4 regions of the Alteromonas sp. G4i13 genome follow, and region 4 is predicted to be linked to each of the others. Evidence: predicted binding sites of a transcription regulator. Region 4 holds the regulator's gene; each other region holds the start of a gene.
What was found. The regulator LexA, encoded in region 4, represses DNA repair genes until DNA is damaged. The targets are predictions, from matches to a motif close to TACTGTATNNNNATACAGTA.
Positions count from the first base shown of each region.

Region 1: a site for LexA is predicted at 2,591-2,610, ahead of ACFI6J_RS15190 (exonuclease domain-containing protein). Genes of this name have one in related genera too.
Region 2: a site for LexA is predicted at 2,529-2,548, ahead of ACFI6J_RS07530 (putative DNA modification/repair radical SAM protein). Genes of this name have one in related genera too.
Region 3: a site for LexA is predicted at 2,126-2,145, ahead of dinB (DNA polymerase IV). Genes of this name have one in related genera too.

Region 1 covers NZ_JBHNYX010000032.1:12,977-17,164, forward strand. Annotated here, with positions in the region: gene ACFI6J_RS15180 (hypothetical protein) at 1-8, shown strand, start outside; gene ACFI6J_RS15185 (TIGR03643 family protein) at 61-324, opposite strand; gene ACFI6J_RS15190 (exonuclease domain-containing protein) at 427-2,562, opposite strand; gene ACFI6J_RS15195 (hypothetical protein) at 2,680-2,967, opposite strand; gene ACFI6J_RS15200 (zinc ribbon domain-containing protein) at 3,154-3,345, shown strand; gene ACFI6J_RS15205 (flavin reductase family protein) at 3,338-3,967, shown strand.
Region 2 covers NZ_JBHNYX010000011.1:70,136-74,323, forward strand. Annotated here, with positions in the region: gene pyk (pyruvate kinase) at 1-623, shown strand, start outside; gene ACFI6J_RS07520 (5'-methylthioadenosine/S-adenosylhomocysteine nucleosidase) at 819-1,727, shown strand; gene ACFI6J_RS07525 (hypothetical protein) at 1,805-2,182, opposite strand; gene ACFI6J_RS07530 (putative DNA modification/repair radical SAM protein) at 2,647-3,888, shown strand; gene ACFI6J_RS07535 (TIGR03915 family putative DNA repair protein) at 3,905-4,188, shown strand, end outside.
Region 3 covers NZ_JBHNYX010000020.1:54,721-58,908, forward strand. Annotated here, with positions in the region: gene ACFI6J_RS11600 (FG-GAP repeat domain-containing protein) at 1-1,899, shown strand, start outside; gene dinB (DNA polymerase IV) at 2,178-3,251, shown strand; gene ACFI6J_RS11610 (DUF1653 domain-containing protein) at 3,467-3,715, shown strand; gene ACFI6J_RS11615 (MBL fold metallo-hydrolase) at 3,779-4,188, shown strand, end outside.
Region 4 covers NZ_JBHNYX010000006.1:89,706-93,893, reverse strand. Annotated here, with positions in the region: gene coxB (cytochrome c oxidase subunit II) at 1-1,101, opposite strand, end outside; gene lexA (transcriptional repressor LexA) at 1,684-2,310, opposite strand; gene ACFI6J_RS04375 (COG1470 family protein) at 2,423-4,188, opposite strand, start outside.

The DNA.
Region 1 (4,188 bases), on a different contig from region 4:
AAAAATAAAGGCAGCTACAACGTAAGGCAGTTCCGCTTCTATAGGAAAGGCTTCTACACGCTACTTATTAGCGCCTTTAAATTTGTACTGAGAGGGGCAGTATCCTCTGTCCACACCTTCAGGGCGCAGGCTGGCATGTTTGGTTTTTCTACCCGACACGCGCTCTCGCCAGTTCTTGAAGGTTTTCGGTTTGAGATTTTTACGCATAAGCTTTATCACATCTTTTTCAGGCAGCCCGTATAAACGCTCTATTGCCTCGAAAGGCGTACGGTCTTCCCACGCCATTTCAATTACCCGTGATTCTTGTTCTTCAGTTAATGCCATTTCTTACATCTCAATATGCGTGTTTAACCCCACTACATACTTATTTTCGGCTCATTTTGTTCAGTTCAAGTACACTAAACTTACAAACAATTAGTGGCCGACTTAAACGCTCACTTGCTCATCGTCTTTTTCAAACGCTAGCTTCAACAACTCGGCGGCGGCTTTCGCATCGCTCAGCGCGCGGTGATGCTGCTCCATTTCTATGTGAAAATGCTTTGTTAAGTTTGCCAGCGAGTAAGAAGGCAGCCCAGGATAGGTGCGACGCATTTCACGAACGGTACACATTTTGGGTCGCCTGAAACTTTGCTCTAGTCTTGCAAACTCTTGCTTGATGAACCCATAGTCAAAGTTTACGTTGTGAGCCACGAACACAGCGTCTTCGGTGAAATTTGCCACGTGTTCCGCTACTTCAGCAAAAAGCGGAGCATCTGCCACCATGTCATCCGAAATTCCAGTAAGGCGGGTAATGTTGCTAGGAATGCGGCGCTGCGGATTTAACAGGGTTTGAAACCTGTCTACCTCTTTCCCACCAACAAGTTTTACCATACCTATTTCGGTAATCCGGTTGTAGCTGCTGTTTCCTCCAGTGGTCTCTATATCTACCACAACATAAGGCTGTGCTGGGTCGCGTATCCATTTCACTGTTGTTACCGCAACGTCAAATCCAGCTTGCTGCAAACGTTGAATTGAAACCAGCTGATTTCGGCGAAGCTGATCGCCAGGCGCTTTGATTTCTTCAAAGCGAAGTGCGCCGTCAAATACCATGATATCGGGGAAGCCATCTCGGAGGCTCTCAAAGTCTTTGCACATCATGCGAAGTAAAGCATAAATCGAATCTAGCGAACCATGCTCAATTAGCGCTTCTATAGGCGTAAGCAAATGACTAGACCACATAAACAGGCTATTAACTTTGCCATAGTGCATCGTGGCCATTTTGTGAATGTGAAAACGCAGTTTTTCTTTGCTATCAAGCGCCTGTAACAACGCTTCAATACTGTGTTCAAACTTAGCGTAAAAGTTATTCTGTTTAAGCGATAATGGTCTGCGATCAAACTCCGTAACCAGCGTGTCTTCTTCGTAAAGTTGCTTCCAAAAGGTAAGGCCGAACAAACTGCGCCATAATCGGTTTTCCGTGCGCCAGCCTTCAATGCCGCGCCTTGCATAATGCGCCAGCACACCACGCTCAACCTGTTGATTTTGGCTTACGTCAATATCCAGTGTACGGCTAGCATTGCGAAGCATGTCGGTAACCGTGCTGGTGCGTTTTTTGTGGTATTTACGGGCATAGAAATCTTCTGCAAATGCTAACAGCGTATCCGATTGCGGATTATCAATTATCTCTTCAAGGGTCTGTTTAACACTATTTTCATTTCCGTCCTTGTAGCTCTCTCTTAACCACTTTTCTTTTGCCTTATCGCTTTGCGCCGCTTTCAATACTTCTAGCCCTTTCGCTCTATCAAACATCAGTACTTTTAGGCCTAATGCATAGAGAAACTGGTCGCGATAAAAACAGGCCGACACACCTTCTGTAATGGGCAGTTCACCTTCGGCAATGGCAAGCAACATATCATCGTTATAAAAAGCTAACTGGCTGTAATGGTTAGCGTAAAACCATGACGCTTGGGCGTCGCTTTTAGTTTCAAAACGCGCCGTATCCGTTACGGAATCAGAACGGGTTCTCATTACGCCTAAATCGCGCATAGAAAACTGATTTAGACGGCTTTTGGTGTTACCAAAATAGATAAACAGCAAATAGCGAAGTGCATCGTCGAACAAGCACACTAAGTAGTTATCTAGCGAAAAGCGCTCTGGCCAGCCTCTAGCTTCGATATGTTCATTAAGCAACGTCACGAGTTTAGGCTTGGTGAGAGATGCGAGCCCCTGAATACTGCCGTATTCAGCAAGTAGCTCAAGCAGAGCATCTTTGGTCAAGACACCTGCGATGTCATTAAGCGAAGCGTGGGTAAGGTCACCAAACCAGCCGTTGTCGGTAAGCCAATCTATTTGCTCTTGTGGCACAGCGATTTCGCTATAATTGAACTGCGTCCTGTCAATCACTGCGTACTTGCGATTTGCAGCGCGCACAACAATACACTGTTTGTCATCGTCCAACGCTTTAAAACGCCTAACAAAGTCAGTGGCTTCGTCACTTAGAAGCGCCCTGCTAGCACCCTCAAAGAACCCAAGGAACTCGTGAAAGTGTGTAAGGTAATAACGTGGCGGTAAATCTTTTCGCATGAGGTATCTTTGGCTATGAAAACACCAATAGTGTATATTTATACAGCCACGCGAATCAAATTAAATCCTCCGCGATTGGGTATCACATCTGCTGCTAATAGTGCACAGCGTGTACTTTTACACGCGTACGCGCTGTTTAGACACCCAATGAAAGAACGAAGAAAGCTGCGCATCTGCCAATAAACGCTGCAAATTGAAGTAGTGTTTGGCCAACGTCATCTCATCATAAAATCGATGTATACCGCTGTGACATTGTCTGCAAATGTAAATGCCGTCCTGAAGCTCCGCTTTGCTAAAGTGCTTTTTAAAATAGGTACGCCTGTGCATTTTTCGCGGAATAAGATGATGGTAAGTAAGGCGAGTTTCTCTATTACAGCACGGGCATTGACCAACTTTATTTGCCACAAGGTCACCTTTTTCGTCTATCACATCTATTATTTGTGCACCCAGTTTTCTGATTACTCATAAGCGTCAAATGGCAGTCTTGTCCTTTTCTCTTAAAATCAGATACAAGGGGCGTGTCTAAAAGAAAATCCACTCGTCTTTGCATTACGTAACAAATAGCATTAGTGATTACAAAGGCATTTAAATATGAGTTTAACTCGTTCCATGGGCTTTTCCTGTCCTTACTGTATGGCCCCAAATGATGTTGAAATAGATGAAATTAACGATGTTGGCCAAGTACAGGTGCTCGACTGCCAAGTGTGTTGTCAGCCCATTGAGCTTACTGCTTATCAGCACGGTGATGACATTCAGATAGAGGCAGAAAGAGAGAATGACTAAGCAGTTTACCCGCGGTGATATAGACGCCCTTGCACAGCGCTACCGCGCAAACCTAATTAATAGTTTGTCTGGTTTTAAATCGGCGACTTTGGTGGGTACAACAAACGGCGTTACAAACAATTTGGCTATAGTGAGCTCTATTGTTCATGTCGGTGCAAACCCGCCTCTCATTGGCATGATCATGCGTCCACATACCGTCACGCGAGATACGTTAAGCAATATAAAACAGCAGGGCTTTTATACGCTAAATCACGTGTCTGTTGACTGGGTCGACAAAGCCCACCAAACATCAGCCCGCTATGCGCCAGATGAAAGTGAATTTGAAGCCGTTGGGTTAACCGCGCAGATCAGTGAGTCCTTCAGTGCGCCGTATGTCAAAGAAAGTGAAATTAAAATGGGCTTAAAAGTAGCACAGCATTTTACTTTGCTTAATGAAACCGAAATGGTTATTGGCGAAATCCAGGAGCTCTACGTTCCTGAGCAAATAATAGATTCAGACGGCTATGCAGATATAGAGCAAGCGCAAACGGCCTGTATCTCAGGCCTAGACAGCTACCACAGCACACAACGAATTGCGCAATTTGCGTATGCAAAGCCCGATGTAAAGTTAACCGTGAAGTGAACTAATAAACTGTCCAGCGGTCTTACATTCAATACTTAAGGTTGTAACTCTGAAGTTTATTTAATCTGGATCAAGCGAAAATGCGACATTTCGTTCGATCTTTTTTCAAAAAGAGATAGTATTTAAACATGAAACAAAACCTGCCTCTTTGGGCAGGTTTTTGCGTTTAAGGCACTGAATAAAAAAGAATCATTATCGTTTCTATCTCTTAAGGAGAATGT
Region 2 (4,188 bases), on a different contig from region 4:
AGCTCAACAAGGTTGTGATCACCGCGACGCAAATGATGGAGTCGATGATTGACAGCCCTATGCCTACACGTGCAGAAGTAATGGACGTTGCGAACGCTGTACTAGACGGCACTGACGCGGTAATGCTTTCAGCTGAAACAGCGGCGGGTAATTTCCCTATTGAAACAGTTGCAGCTATGGCTCGTGTTTGTGAAGGCGCGGAAACACATCCTAGCGTTAAAATTTCCAAGCACCGCATGGATCAGCAGTTTTCTTCTACTAGCGAGTCAATTGCTCTGTCTGCGGTTTACGCCGCGAACCACTTGCCAAGTGTTAAAGCGATTGTAGGTTTAACTGAAAGTGGAACTACACCAACGTTAATGTCTCGCATTACTACATCTCTGCCAATTATTGCGATGTCTCGTCACGAATCAACGCTTAACACGATGGCGCTTTGCCGCGGCGTTAAGCCGGTTTTCTTTGACTCTTCAAACAGTGAACCTGGCAAATTGAAGTACGATGTCATTGCATCACTTAAAGAGAAAGGGTTAGTGAAAAGCGGCGACAGTATCATCCTGACTTACGGCGATGAAATGGAAAAAGTGGGCGCGACCAATACCCTTAAAATCGTAGAAGTCGAATAGCAACGTATACACTATTAAAGCGAAGCAAATGCTTCGCTTTTTTTTGCCTGTAATTTACTAAAGCAGTGGTAAGCTGACGCTTATAATAAGAACACTCAACTAAGTCAGTATCAAAATTACAAAAAACATATCCAACAAAACAACGAGAATTCGTTAACACTCCTCGGGACAACAACGACAAAAATAAGGATAGACATGCAGCTCGTTTTCAATCACTACACACGTTTTTCAGCAATTATAACGCTCTTGGCACTTTTCACTCATAGCGTATGGGCAAATACACAGCACGTACACACCATGAAGCGTGTAGAAGTAGCTTCACAGAACGCTCCGTTACAGCCAATAATGATTCAAGGCCCCATGCCCATTGAAGCCGAATACTTTGCTGCGCTTTTGGATAACACTACAACAGAGTATTCAGGTAATGCGGTATTCTATAAAGGGACACTAAACGGGTACCCCATTGTGGTAGCTAAAACCGGTAAGGGTTTAGAAAATACTGCGGCCGCCACCGCTATTGGCATAGAGAGATACCACCCTCGCCTTATCATCAATCAGGGAACATCAGGTGGCCACGATCCTTCCTTAAAAGTTGGTGATATTGTTCTTGGCGAACGCAGTATTAATGCATCCAATTTTAAAACGCCCAAGCTGGCTCAAGGAGAAGGTTCTCAACCGTTTAATTGGCTGCCGATGGATCTTATGGCGTCAGAAGGCAGCGCGGGAGAAGGGAGTAGCGCCAAGGACGCAGAAAAGTTGCGTTTTTATTTAGGAGACAAACAGCTCATCAACCTAGCTCTATCGCTATCCAAGCAGTACAAACGCGGGAACGTCGTTAAAGGAACGATTGGCAGCGGTAACTTTTGGAATAACGAGTTAGATCGAATAGCATGGCTCCATAAGAATATGGGAACGAGTGTGGAAGAAATGGAAACCGCTTCTGCAGCGCAGATTGCACATGCCTACCACGTTCCCTTTTTAGGTATTCGCGTATTGTCGAACAACATTACCAACCATGGTGAATATGACCCAACCACGGCCAAAGATTGTCAGGCCTTTGTTGAAAAAGTGGTAAGAGCTTATATTTCTGCGCTATCGGAATAAATTTGGAAAACACTCAAACGAAAAACGCGCCCTACATTGTAAGAATGTAGGGCGTGTTTTCATGTATAGCCTTTGTATTAGATTGCTTGAGCGGTATAAGTTTCCGCATCTTGACTAACATCATTCGCGTATTGAGTAAGATGATGATTTAGAATATTTTCGGCGCGCTCAACAAACTCATCACGCTTAAATTTCCAACCTCTTAAATCGGCTTGCTTAGCCTGTGCAATGTAGTGCTCTAGACGCGTTTTTCTCAATAGATGTGCCTTTTTCGACAAATCAAATTCTACCAATGAGAAGTTGCGCTGTACTTTTTGAATATCCATGTGAACGGGGCGCTGTTCGTCATCAGCTGATGCTTGGCTTACGGATAGCTTTCCTTGCCCAATTACACCGACTATAACAATGATTGCTGATACCACTAAGCCTGAATAAACCCACTTTAAAAAGTTCATGCCCCACTCCTTGAACGATTTTGCACTTGTATCGATAAGCTCGCTACAATCCACTTAATTAGAAGTATTTATCACCAATGTATTGAGTCATTCGACTATTTAAGTTTCTAGCTTTCACGTTGCAGCAGATGTTTTCTGCCTGACAATACAAACTTTCGTCTATTCAATACATCAAGTAATTCACTCATATCTACTTAACCATATGCACCTTCCGCACCATATAGTTAATCTTTATTTTTCAGTAATTTAGATCAACCCAAAACTTATACTAAAGTTGTATAAGGTACTTTCTACACACAGCAAGATAAAATTTTCCTTTCAAATTTAATAAACTCACTCCCCTTAATACTGTACACTTATACAGTATTGAGGTATACCACAACAAGCAAAGTACTGGTATGGAATCTTGTTTTTTTTCAGACCGTCTACCACGTACATTTGCCTAGAGAAAGTGACCATTTGCGATGCATGACAAACTCATTCAAAAACTCGAAATTCTTTCAGATGCCGCTAAGTATGACGCTTCTTGCGCAAGTGGCTCCGCCGGTAAACGAAAAGCAGGTAAAAGTGACAAAACAGGAATAGGTTCGCTCACAGGAGGGTCAGGGATATGTCACAGCTTTACCCCTGATGGTCGATGCGTATCATTACTTAAGATCCTAATGACCAACTATTGCATATACGATTGCCATTACTGCATCAATAGGGTATCTAGCAACGTTCAACGAGCGCGTTTTACCGTTAAAGAAACGGTTGATTTAACGCTTAATTTTTATAAGCGTAACTACATTGAGGGATTATTTTTAAGTTCCGGTATTGTCGGCTCTCCTGACCTGACTATGGAGAGCATGGTACGCATCGCGAAGTCTCTTCGCATTGATCACGGATTTAAAGGATACATTCATCTTAAGACCATTCCGAATGCATCTCCTGAACTACAGGCTGAAGCTGGCTTATATGCAGATAGGCTAAGTATAAACATCGAAATGCCGACACAAAATTCGTTGAACAAATACGCCCCGGAAAAAGACCTTGGTGAAATTCACGGTTCAATGAATACATTGAAAGACAAAATAAATGAACACAAAGTAGATAAAACCTACTCGGGCAAACGCCCACCTCGCTTTGCTCCTGGCGGACAGTCCACTCAGATGATCATAGGCGCCGATGACTCAAATGATAAAGTTATCCTTGGCACGAGTGTCAAACTGTATGGTCAACAAAAATTGCGGCGCGTTTACTATTCTGCATTTTCGCCCATCCCAGATGCGTCTGAAGTCTTGCCTCTTAAACCGGCGCCACTTATCCGTGAACACCGACTTTATCAGGCCGATTGGCTCTTGCGCTTTTATGGATTTGGTTTAGATGAAATCGTACACAACGACATGCTAGATATGGAGCACGACCCCAAGCTTGCGTGGGCGCTACGCAATCGCCACATATTTCCCATCGATTTAAACAAAGCTGACAAGCTACTTTTATTGCGAGTTCCTGGACTGGGAGCACGCACAGTACAAAAAATTTTGGCTATTCGACGTTACACAAAGCTTAGCTGGTTCGATCTCACAAAAATGCGTTTACCCTTACAAAAATTAAAACCGTTCATTACTGTTAGTGATTATTCCCCCGCTATCCATTTGCTCGATAGCAGTAACTTTGAACAACAATTTAAACAACCAAAACAGTTTGAATTGTTCAGCGCCTAATCTAATTGGTACCACAATGAAAAAAGTAACAATTTCATCAGTGCCCGGATACGACGAATGGCGAAAAGCATCGAGAGAATGTCTAGCCCAACACATACCTCCGGAGAACGTTACATGGCAAACTTCGCAATCTAACCAAGACGACTTGTTTGCCGTGACCGATTCGGCCAACGCTATTGGTGAAAGCCAAACGAATTACAGAATTCCCCGATCAGTTTTAACGCTGTTGAAGTATGCGTTATGCCACCAAGCCACCGATCGTTTCGCTTTATGTTACCGCGTTTTATGGCGAGTAGTTTT
Region 3 (4,188 bases), on a different contig from region 4:
TTCTTGCTGTCTTATCAAAACGGCAGCTACAACCAAACTTGGATGTATCCCTACAAAATCGAGCAAGGTGGAGCAGTAAAACAAGTTCTCAGTACTGATTTTGATAACGATGATTATCCCGATATTTTAGTGATATCTGAGCACGGCGTATCCGTTGTTACCGACATTGACGAAACGGCAACAACGATTTTCACCACTGATAATTACATACATAGTGCTGTTCTCGGTGACATAGATAATGATGGTGACGATGAACTGGCCTACCTGTATTCATCACGTGATTACGGCGAAGCCAGTGATATTGTGGTGGTAGATCTTAGTTCGCCCGAAACACCTTTATTTACGTTTACCGCTGAAGATACCTATGAAATTGCTCTGGGTAATGTGGATTCCGACACTCAGTTAGAACTGGTTACCAATTCAGGTTTGGTCTATGACCTTGGATCTGGTGAAAACCAGTGGTTTTTGAATTCAGGATTTGGTAGTCATCACATTGCCGTTGCCGATATAAATGGCGACGGTATTGATGAAATTGTAGGCGCTGACAGTTGGTCTTACATCTATGTATACTCAGCACAAGACAAGTCTCAAATTACGAGTGTTGAGAATTTTAATACTTGCGACATTAGCGCAGGAAAACTGACTGACGATAGTAACCCTGTATTGCTTGTAGGGGACTGCCAATGGGGCAACGTCCACGCCATGAAGCTGTCTAATAATACGCTCACTTCAGTATTTAGCGTTGATATGGTTGATCACGGTTCAACCTCGCTGACCCTTGGCGATGCCGACAATGATGGCCTTAACGAACTGTTATGGGGCACTGGCACTACTTCTTCTGGTGAAGATTTACTCGTAACGGCAGATGTCACAGCCACTTCTGCAACAATAAAAACGACGGCAACCACACATCAACTAGACAGCTTTAACGCGGCTGGGTGGGCAGATTTGTATCCTGGTGACGAACGTGCTGTTTTCTTCGTGCCGAGTACGGGGAGCGGTTATGACGGCTCCAAGGTCTTACTAATGGAGAACTCAGGGAATTACATTACGAGTGAAGAGATTTCATCTAACTGGGATAACTCTAGTATTGCTGTAACTACCGATTACAACAATGACGGTGCTGGTGATTTATTCCTACCTAGTGCAGAAACCTATGATGGCGCCTTCGCCGCAATGCGATTAAATGATTTCTCTATTCAATACGAGATTACAGGCGATTATTCAAACGACGTTTCAGTTATTAAGGCATTCGACTTCAATAACGATGGTTTCGATGATGCAGTGTATGTTGATGGTCGCACACTAAAAGCGGTCGACGTGAACAATCAAGCTATGTTGGCCACTTACACCATGCCTCAATATTTCCGTGATTTTGATATTGTCGCGATGAATGGCAATGTATATGTGGCGCTTTCTCAAGGCGACAACATAACGCAATTACTCAAGCCAACAACATCAGGTTTCTCTATTCAGGCAAGCGCCGATATTTCTTGCGCGCGCCTTGCCTTTATTAACGCTGATAGTGACGCTGCCGCTGAACTGGCCTGTTATAACAACCAGAACCAATCACTGGTTATATTTGATGTAACTGACACTAGTTTGACTAAGACATCAGACGTTTCGGTGAGTAAGGTTATTGTAGACATGGTAGCTAATCCAGTAACCGCTACTGAACAAACACTTCTTGTGACAACGGCGCATGACGATGATTGGAGCTACTACAGTGCTTCTGAACTCAGCGAAATGACGGTTGAAGGCATCAGTATTTGGAAAAGCCCAGCGTTGATTGGTCCGGCCCGCAGTCACTCTTTACATGCGAGAAAATCTGCTGAGGGAAGCCTGGAAGTGATGATGGCGACATCACGGGTAATGTATTGGTTGGGCCGAGCGAAGTAGGTAATTCCGCATGAGTCAATTTTGATACTCTTCTAGGCGTTTATATGATTGAGCGGCGACACTTCCACATTGGAGTGTCGCCGTTTTTTATTGACTACTCTCGTTCTGTCAACCTCCCTTATAAAATGCATTCGTTTTAACGCCTGCCTTTTATAAGACACTAAGGACCCGTTAATCTCATCAATATTCCATAACGAGGTAGTGTAATTAAACGCTTTTAATAATATACTGTCTTTTTATACAGTTTTGCGTAAGCACGTAAAGAACAAAGGCAGGTAATGCGAAAAATTATCCACGTCGACATGGATTGTTTTTACGCCGCAGTTGAAATGCGCGACAACCCAGCCTTGCGCGATATTCCCATTGCGATAGGCGGCAGTGCCGACCGTCGAGGGGTTATTTCTACCTGTAACTATCCCGCCCGTAAATTTGGTGTGCGCTCAGCTATGGCTACAGCGTATGCTTTAAAGCTATGCCCAAACTTGACCCTCGTAAAAGGGCGCATGGATGTGTACGCTGCCGAGTCGCAAAAAATACGTAAGATATTTGCTGATTATACCGACCTCATTGAGCCTTTATCATTAGATGAAGCCTACCTAGACGTGACTAACAGTGAATTTTGCGGTGGCAGCGCCACGTTAATTGCTGAAGAAATACGTGAACGCATTAAAAATGAACTTGGGCTTACAGCTTCAGCGGGTGTTGCGCCTTGTAAGTTTGTGGCGAAAGTGGCGAGCGATGAAAATAAGCCCGATGGAATTTGTGTTATTACTCCTGATAAGCTCGATGAGTTTGTACGCGAAATGCCACTAAAGAAAATTCCAGGCGTGGGCAAAGTTACTATGCAAAAGCTTCAGCGTATGGGGCTTAATACGTGTAACGATGTTCGCCAGTATCCTTTTGAGCGCATTCAAAAAGAGCTGGGTAAATTTGGCAGTGTGCTTTGGGAGCGAGCTCATGGTATTGATGAGCGAGAGTTGTCAGTATCGCGAGAGCGCAAGTCTATAGGCGTAGAGCGCACGCTAAGTGAAGATATACACACTATTGAGCAATGCATCGACTTTTTGCCTCACTTGTTTGAAAAGCTTCAAGAGCGAATGGAAAGCCATAAGAAGCGAACGGGGAAGCCGGTACGTATTCGCACGCAGGGCGTTAAGCTTAAGTTTAATGACTTCCAACTAACTACGGTAGAGCACCGCTGTGCCACGCTTGATGAAGCGTATTTTCGCACGTTAATGCAGGAAGCCTTCGAACGAGCAACAGGGCGGGGTATTCGTCTTGTTGGCGTTCATATAGGTCTTGCTGCCGATCAATCAACACAGCAATTGGTGTTACCTTTTGAACCGATTTAGCCAATAAGCTCACTTGTTAAGTACTAACATGCAGTAGCCTCAATCTAACCACTTGTTATACTTAACGCACTGATACTATGCGATAGACTGACGGTTTTGTATTACCCGATTAAAGGCCAATCCCACAGAGTTTAGTTTCTAAGACCATTTAATCTTTGGCAAATGAAAGCGGTTGGCTAACCCTTACTATTTTTTACACTTTAATGAAGGACGTTATGGACTCGAAAGAACTTAAAACCCCAGGTCGCTACAAGCATTACAAAGGTAATTTATACGATGTATACGAAGTGGCGACGCATTCAGAAGATGAGAGTAAGCTAGTGGTATACCGCCCATGCTACGGCGAGAAAGCGCTTTGGGTTCGTCCCCTAGAAATGTTTGTTGAGTCGGTTGAAAAAGACGGAGAAACACTCCCCCGTTTTGCTTATGTTGGCAATATTCCTGATGATGAAAAAATGATCTAATTGTAAAATTAGGTCATAGTGTAAGAGGTCTTTAATAAACAGGCTTCTTACAAGGAAATAATAATGAAAACTGCCCCTCGTTTTAGCGCCCACATCATGGCCGCACTCTTAGCTGCGAGCCCGTTAATTTATTCATCGGTTCATCCCGCAAATGCACAAGATAGATTTGCCGATGTCGAAGTTAAAGCGACAGCGATAAAAGGCTCTGTGCACATGCTTACAGGTGCAGGTGGAAATATCGGCGTATCTGCTGGGGAAGACGGTGTTTTGATCATCGACGATCAATTCGCGCCGCTTGCAGAAAAGATAGCGGCCCAGCTTGGTGAGCTCGGGAGTGACAAGCCAAAGTATGTGATAAACACGCATTATCACGGCGACCACACAGGCTCTAATGCGTTTTTCCACAGCCACAAAGGTGCGACCATTCTGGCGCACGAGAATGTGCGTGTTCGTCTAGCTAACGATGAAAAGAT
Region 4 (4,188 bases):
CCAAGCATTTCGCTCGTATGTAATAACTGCGGCAATTTCCTTAAGACTTAGCATTTTTCCAAACGCTTGCATGGCCGTCCCCGACTTACCATGAAGCACTATGTCAATATGGCCCTGCTGATCCTCCAGCGCCATTTTGCTGCCTTTTAATGCCGGGAACACGCCAGGTAAACCTTCACCATTTGGCATATGGCAAGCAGCGCACGTTGCGTTGTATACTCGCTCGCCCTCTTTCATCAGTTCATCCATAGACATATTCATAGAAAGTAGACGCTGCTCTTCTTCTTTTGCTTTACGAACAATCTCTTCTTGTTCGCCCATCCACTTTTCAAACTCGGCGGGTTCTTTAGCAATTACCACAACCGGCATATAGCCATGGTCTTTACCACAAAGCTCTGCGCACTGTCCGCGATAAATACCCGGCTCATTCACCTTGGCCCAAGACTCGTTAATAAAGCCGGGGTTGGCATCTTTTTTCACGGCAAAGTCAGGAACCCACCAAGAGTGGATAACGTCGTCAGAGGTAATAAGAAAGCGTACTTTTTTCCCAGTAGGAATAACCAAGGGACGGTCAACTTCCAGCAGGTAGTTATCTGTTTTCTGAAATTTGTTTTCTATTTGCTCGCGCTGAGTGGCGAGTAAAGAATAAAACTCTACATCGCTATCCATGTACTTGTAATGCCATTTCCATTGAGAGCCTGTTACTAACACCGTCATGTCAGGCTCAGACGTGTCTTCCATAGCAATTAGGGTATTCGCTGCGGGTACCGCCATGAAAATAAGAATAAGGAAAGGAATAACGGTCCAAGCAATTTCCACCTTCACGTTTTCGTGAAAATTAGCTGGCTTGGCGCCACGGGACTTTCTATGTAGATACATTGAGGCGAACATCACGCCAAAAACTACAACCGCGATACCTACACAAATGAAGAACATCAACATATGGAGGTCGTATACCTGCCCACTGATGTCGGTAGCACCGCGTCTCAAATTAAGCGAAGAGGCTTCTTCGCTTGCTTCTTGCGCAAAAAGCAAAGGGGAAAAAAGCAAAATTGGTATACTAGAACACCATTTTGCGAAAACGGTCGTTAGTTGTTTCACTCAGCACCTCCGTAATGGCGTGGTCAAAGACGCTGATTAATTTGCGCGATGCCCTACCAAATGGTTTGCGAACGATTGACCCATAACCTCAACTTGTAAAACAAATTTAGAGTCATTGTTATTATTTTGTTAATCTCTGTATAAGAATTGCGCAATAATGTCGCGCCGTCTAGTCTTTTCTATTAAAAATTTAACGAAGTGGTTAATTTTTAATCATTTACTAAAATGGTCGCGGGGGATTTCACGTGCAAAAAGAGAAAGCCATTGCTGTGGGATGCCCTTGGAATCAAACAGGCATTTTGAACACGGGGTTAAAGTAAATGCTCGACTAACTAGTTAAGAAATCAATAAGTAATCGATGACTCAATGTCGATTTCAAACAAAATTCAAAATAAAAAATGGAAAATACTTGAAGCATTCATAGAAAGAATAACGTGAGTAATGATAAAAATAAGCGCGCAGAAAACCAACAGGTTTGCTAGGCAGGATAAAACCTAAGTTGGCAGATTGAAGAAAAAAACAGGAACAAAAGACATAAAAAAAGCGGCTAACGCGCCGCTTTTATACAAACAAGCTAAAATACTACATCCAGTCAGCGTTTCTGATCACACCCACCGCAATGCCTTCTATCGCAAAATGTTCAGTCGCTAAATCAACTTTTATTGGTGCAAACTCATCATTCTCAGCATGAAGCAATACTTCACGCCCGCGTTTCTCTAGACGCTTTACGGTGACGTCTTCATCTACACGCGCCACAACCACCTGACCGTTGTGAACATCAGTGGTGCGATGAACAGCGAGAAGATCACCGTCTAAAATACCAATGTCTTTCATGCTCATACCGTTAACGCGTAGCAAAAAGTCGGCATGGGGTTGAAACAGTGCAGGATCGACTTTGTAGTGCGATTCAACATGCTCTTGCGCCAAGATCGGCTCACCGGCTGCAACACGCCCAATTAACGGTAGGCCTTCTTCTTCTTGTGCGTCGTTATCAAGAGGGATATTGAGCTTAATGCCACGAGACGTACCAGGCAAAATTTCAATCACGCCTTTACGCGCCAATGCTTTCAAATGTTCCTCTGCTGCATTAGCAGAACGAAAGCCAAGCTGACGGGCTATTTCCGCACGAGTAGGCGGCATTCCCGTTTCTAACATGGTTGTTTTAATAAGTTCTAAAACTTCGGTTTGTCGAGCTGTGAGTGGGCGCATAAAAGACCTGTCTGTTCATACAGTTCCTGTAAGTATATACACCTAAAACTAAATAACAAGCACTTGCCGCGTCTTTTGCGATCTGCAATAGCCTACGACAAGTGCTTTCCTCTTATTTTACGAGAAGAGCCATGTTCGGGTTACTAATTTGTAACTCCAGCTCCCCATCACTATTTTGACGTGTGCGCATGCCTTCAACATTATCGAGCCCAAGTCCAGGGCTTTGCCACACCACATTGCCTTTATTATCAACCTCAACCACGCGATATGCGATGCTGTCATAATAATTGTACGAATAGTCATTCTCGTTAGGCTGGTAGATAGCGAGAATCGACTGATTAGACGACGTCGTTGGAACAGCCGCTATATACTGAGGGTAGAATGACGGTGCTATAGCGTCTTTGAGTTCTAATGCATCGCTCGCCACGTCATAAACATTGATGGTGTTGTAGTTTCTATTTAAACACGCAAATTCAAGTTCGCTATCACTATCAAAATTTACCGTGAGCAATTGGTCACAATTGGTTTCCAATTCATTCAATCCAACAAATTCACCATCCTGCATTTTATAGAGCTTGAGCGAACTATAGCCCCCAACAGCAAAATAATGCACACCGTCTTTTTCAGAGGCAGCAAGCGCATTAATTGAAAAATCGTTAATGATTGAGTCGATAAGCACCTGATTCTCGATATCAAACGCTTTAAGTCGATTGTTCTCAATAATAACTGCATCGGCGTAACTATCGTTATTTACGTCAATGGCTTCAATAAACGAAATTTCACTATTCTGATTATTGTTCAGTGTCCACTGAATAGCGTTATCTGTAAGTCTCACGACATTAAACGACGAACTATAATCCAGTGCCCCTATTAGTAACTCACCCACACCGTCATTGTTGTAGTCTGTAACGACCGGTTTGCTATAGTTATAGACATCTTCGCCAACCTCAGCACTTATCGCAAAGTTATCCTCTTTATCTACCGATAAAATCTGAATAGATGATTCGTAACTACTTGTATCGCTAACAAAGACGGCTCTTTCATCATTATCGCCATAAGGTGCCCAACCCGCGGCATGATATCTACTCGCGCGCGGCGCACCTTTTATATCTGATAAGGCATATTCACCGTTGGCATCTTGTTGCGCTACTAAAATTTGATTCTCACCAGTCCAAATAATGTCGTCCACATTGTCATTGTCTAAATCGTCAATGAGAAGTGACATGCCACTGTAAGTGTTGTGGTTAAGAGCCCACTGCTCAGAGATTTGTCCCGCTTCTAATGCAAAACCTCTAACTTGTCCCCACTGACACTCGGAGACAACCACTATTCCTTCTGTAGCTGGGCTTTCTTTACTATAGGCGATATCACAAATGTCACCATGTTCCGCCGTTGCCAAACTGCTTTTCGATACTGCTGAGTAGATTGAGATATCATTCCAACTATCGGCACCGATGATTTCATCTACACCATCGTTATTCATATCACCCAGCACAACAAATGCGTCGCTGAACCCGCTACCGTATAGCCATTGGTTGGCACCGCTTTCGATATCAAATACATAACCATTGTTCGTTACCATTTCTATCGATGCGTCGTCATCTACGTTACCAAAAGCAAGGTTATTGACGCTGTCAATATCGTACTGTTGCAACTGCTCACCTGTGCGAACATCTACAATGGCAATAGAAGTCGCATTGTAATATTCGCTCCCATATAAATAAGCAACTTCATCAACTCCGTCACCATTGATGTCGTAAAATAAGCCAGAAATAATACTATCTTCAATAATAAACACCGCTTCTGCGTTACTTTCGCGGTCTTTTATTACAGACAATCCCTGTTGAGTAAGAAGGTAGATTTCATCATTATTGTCAC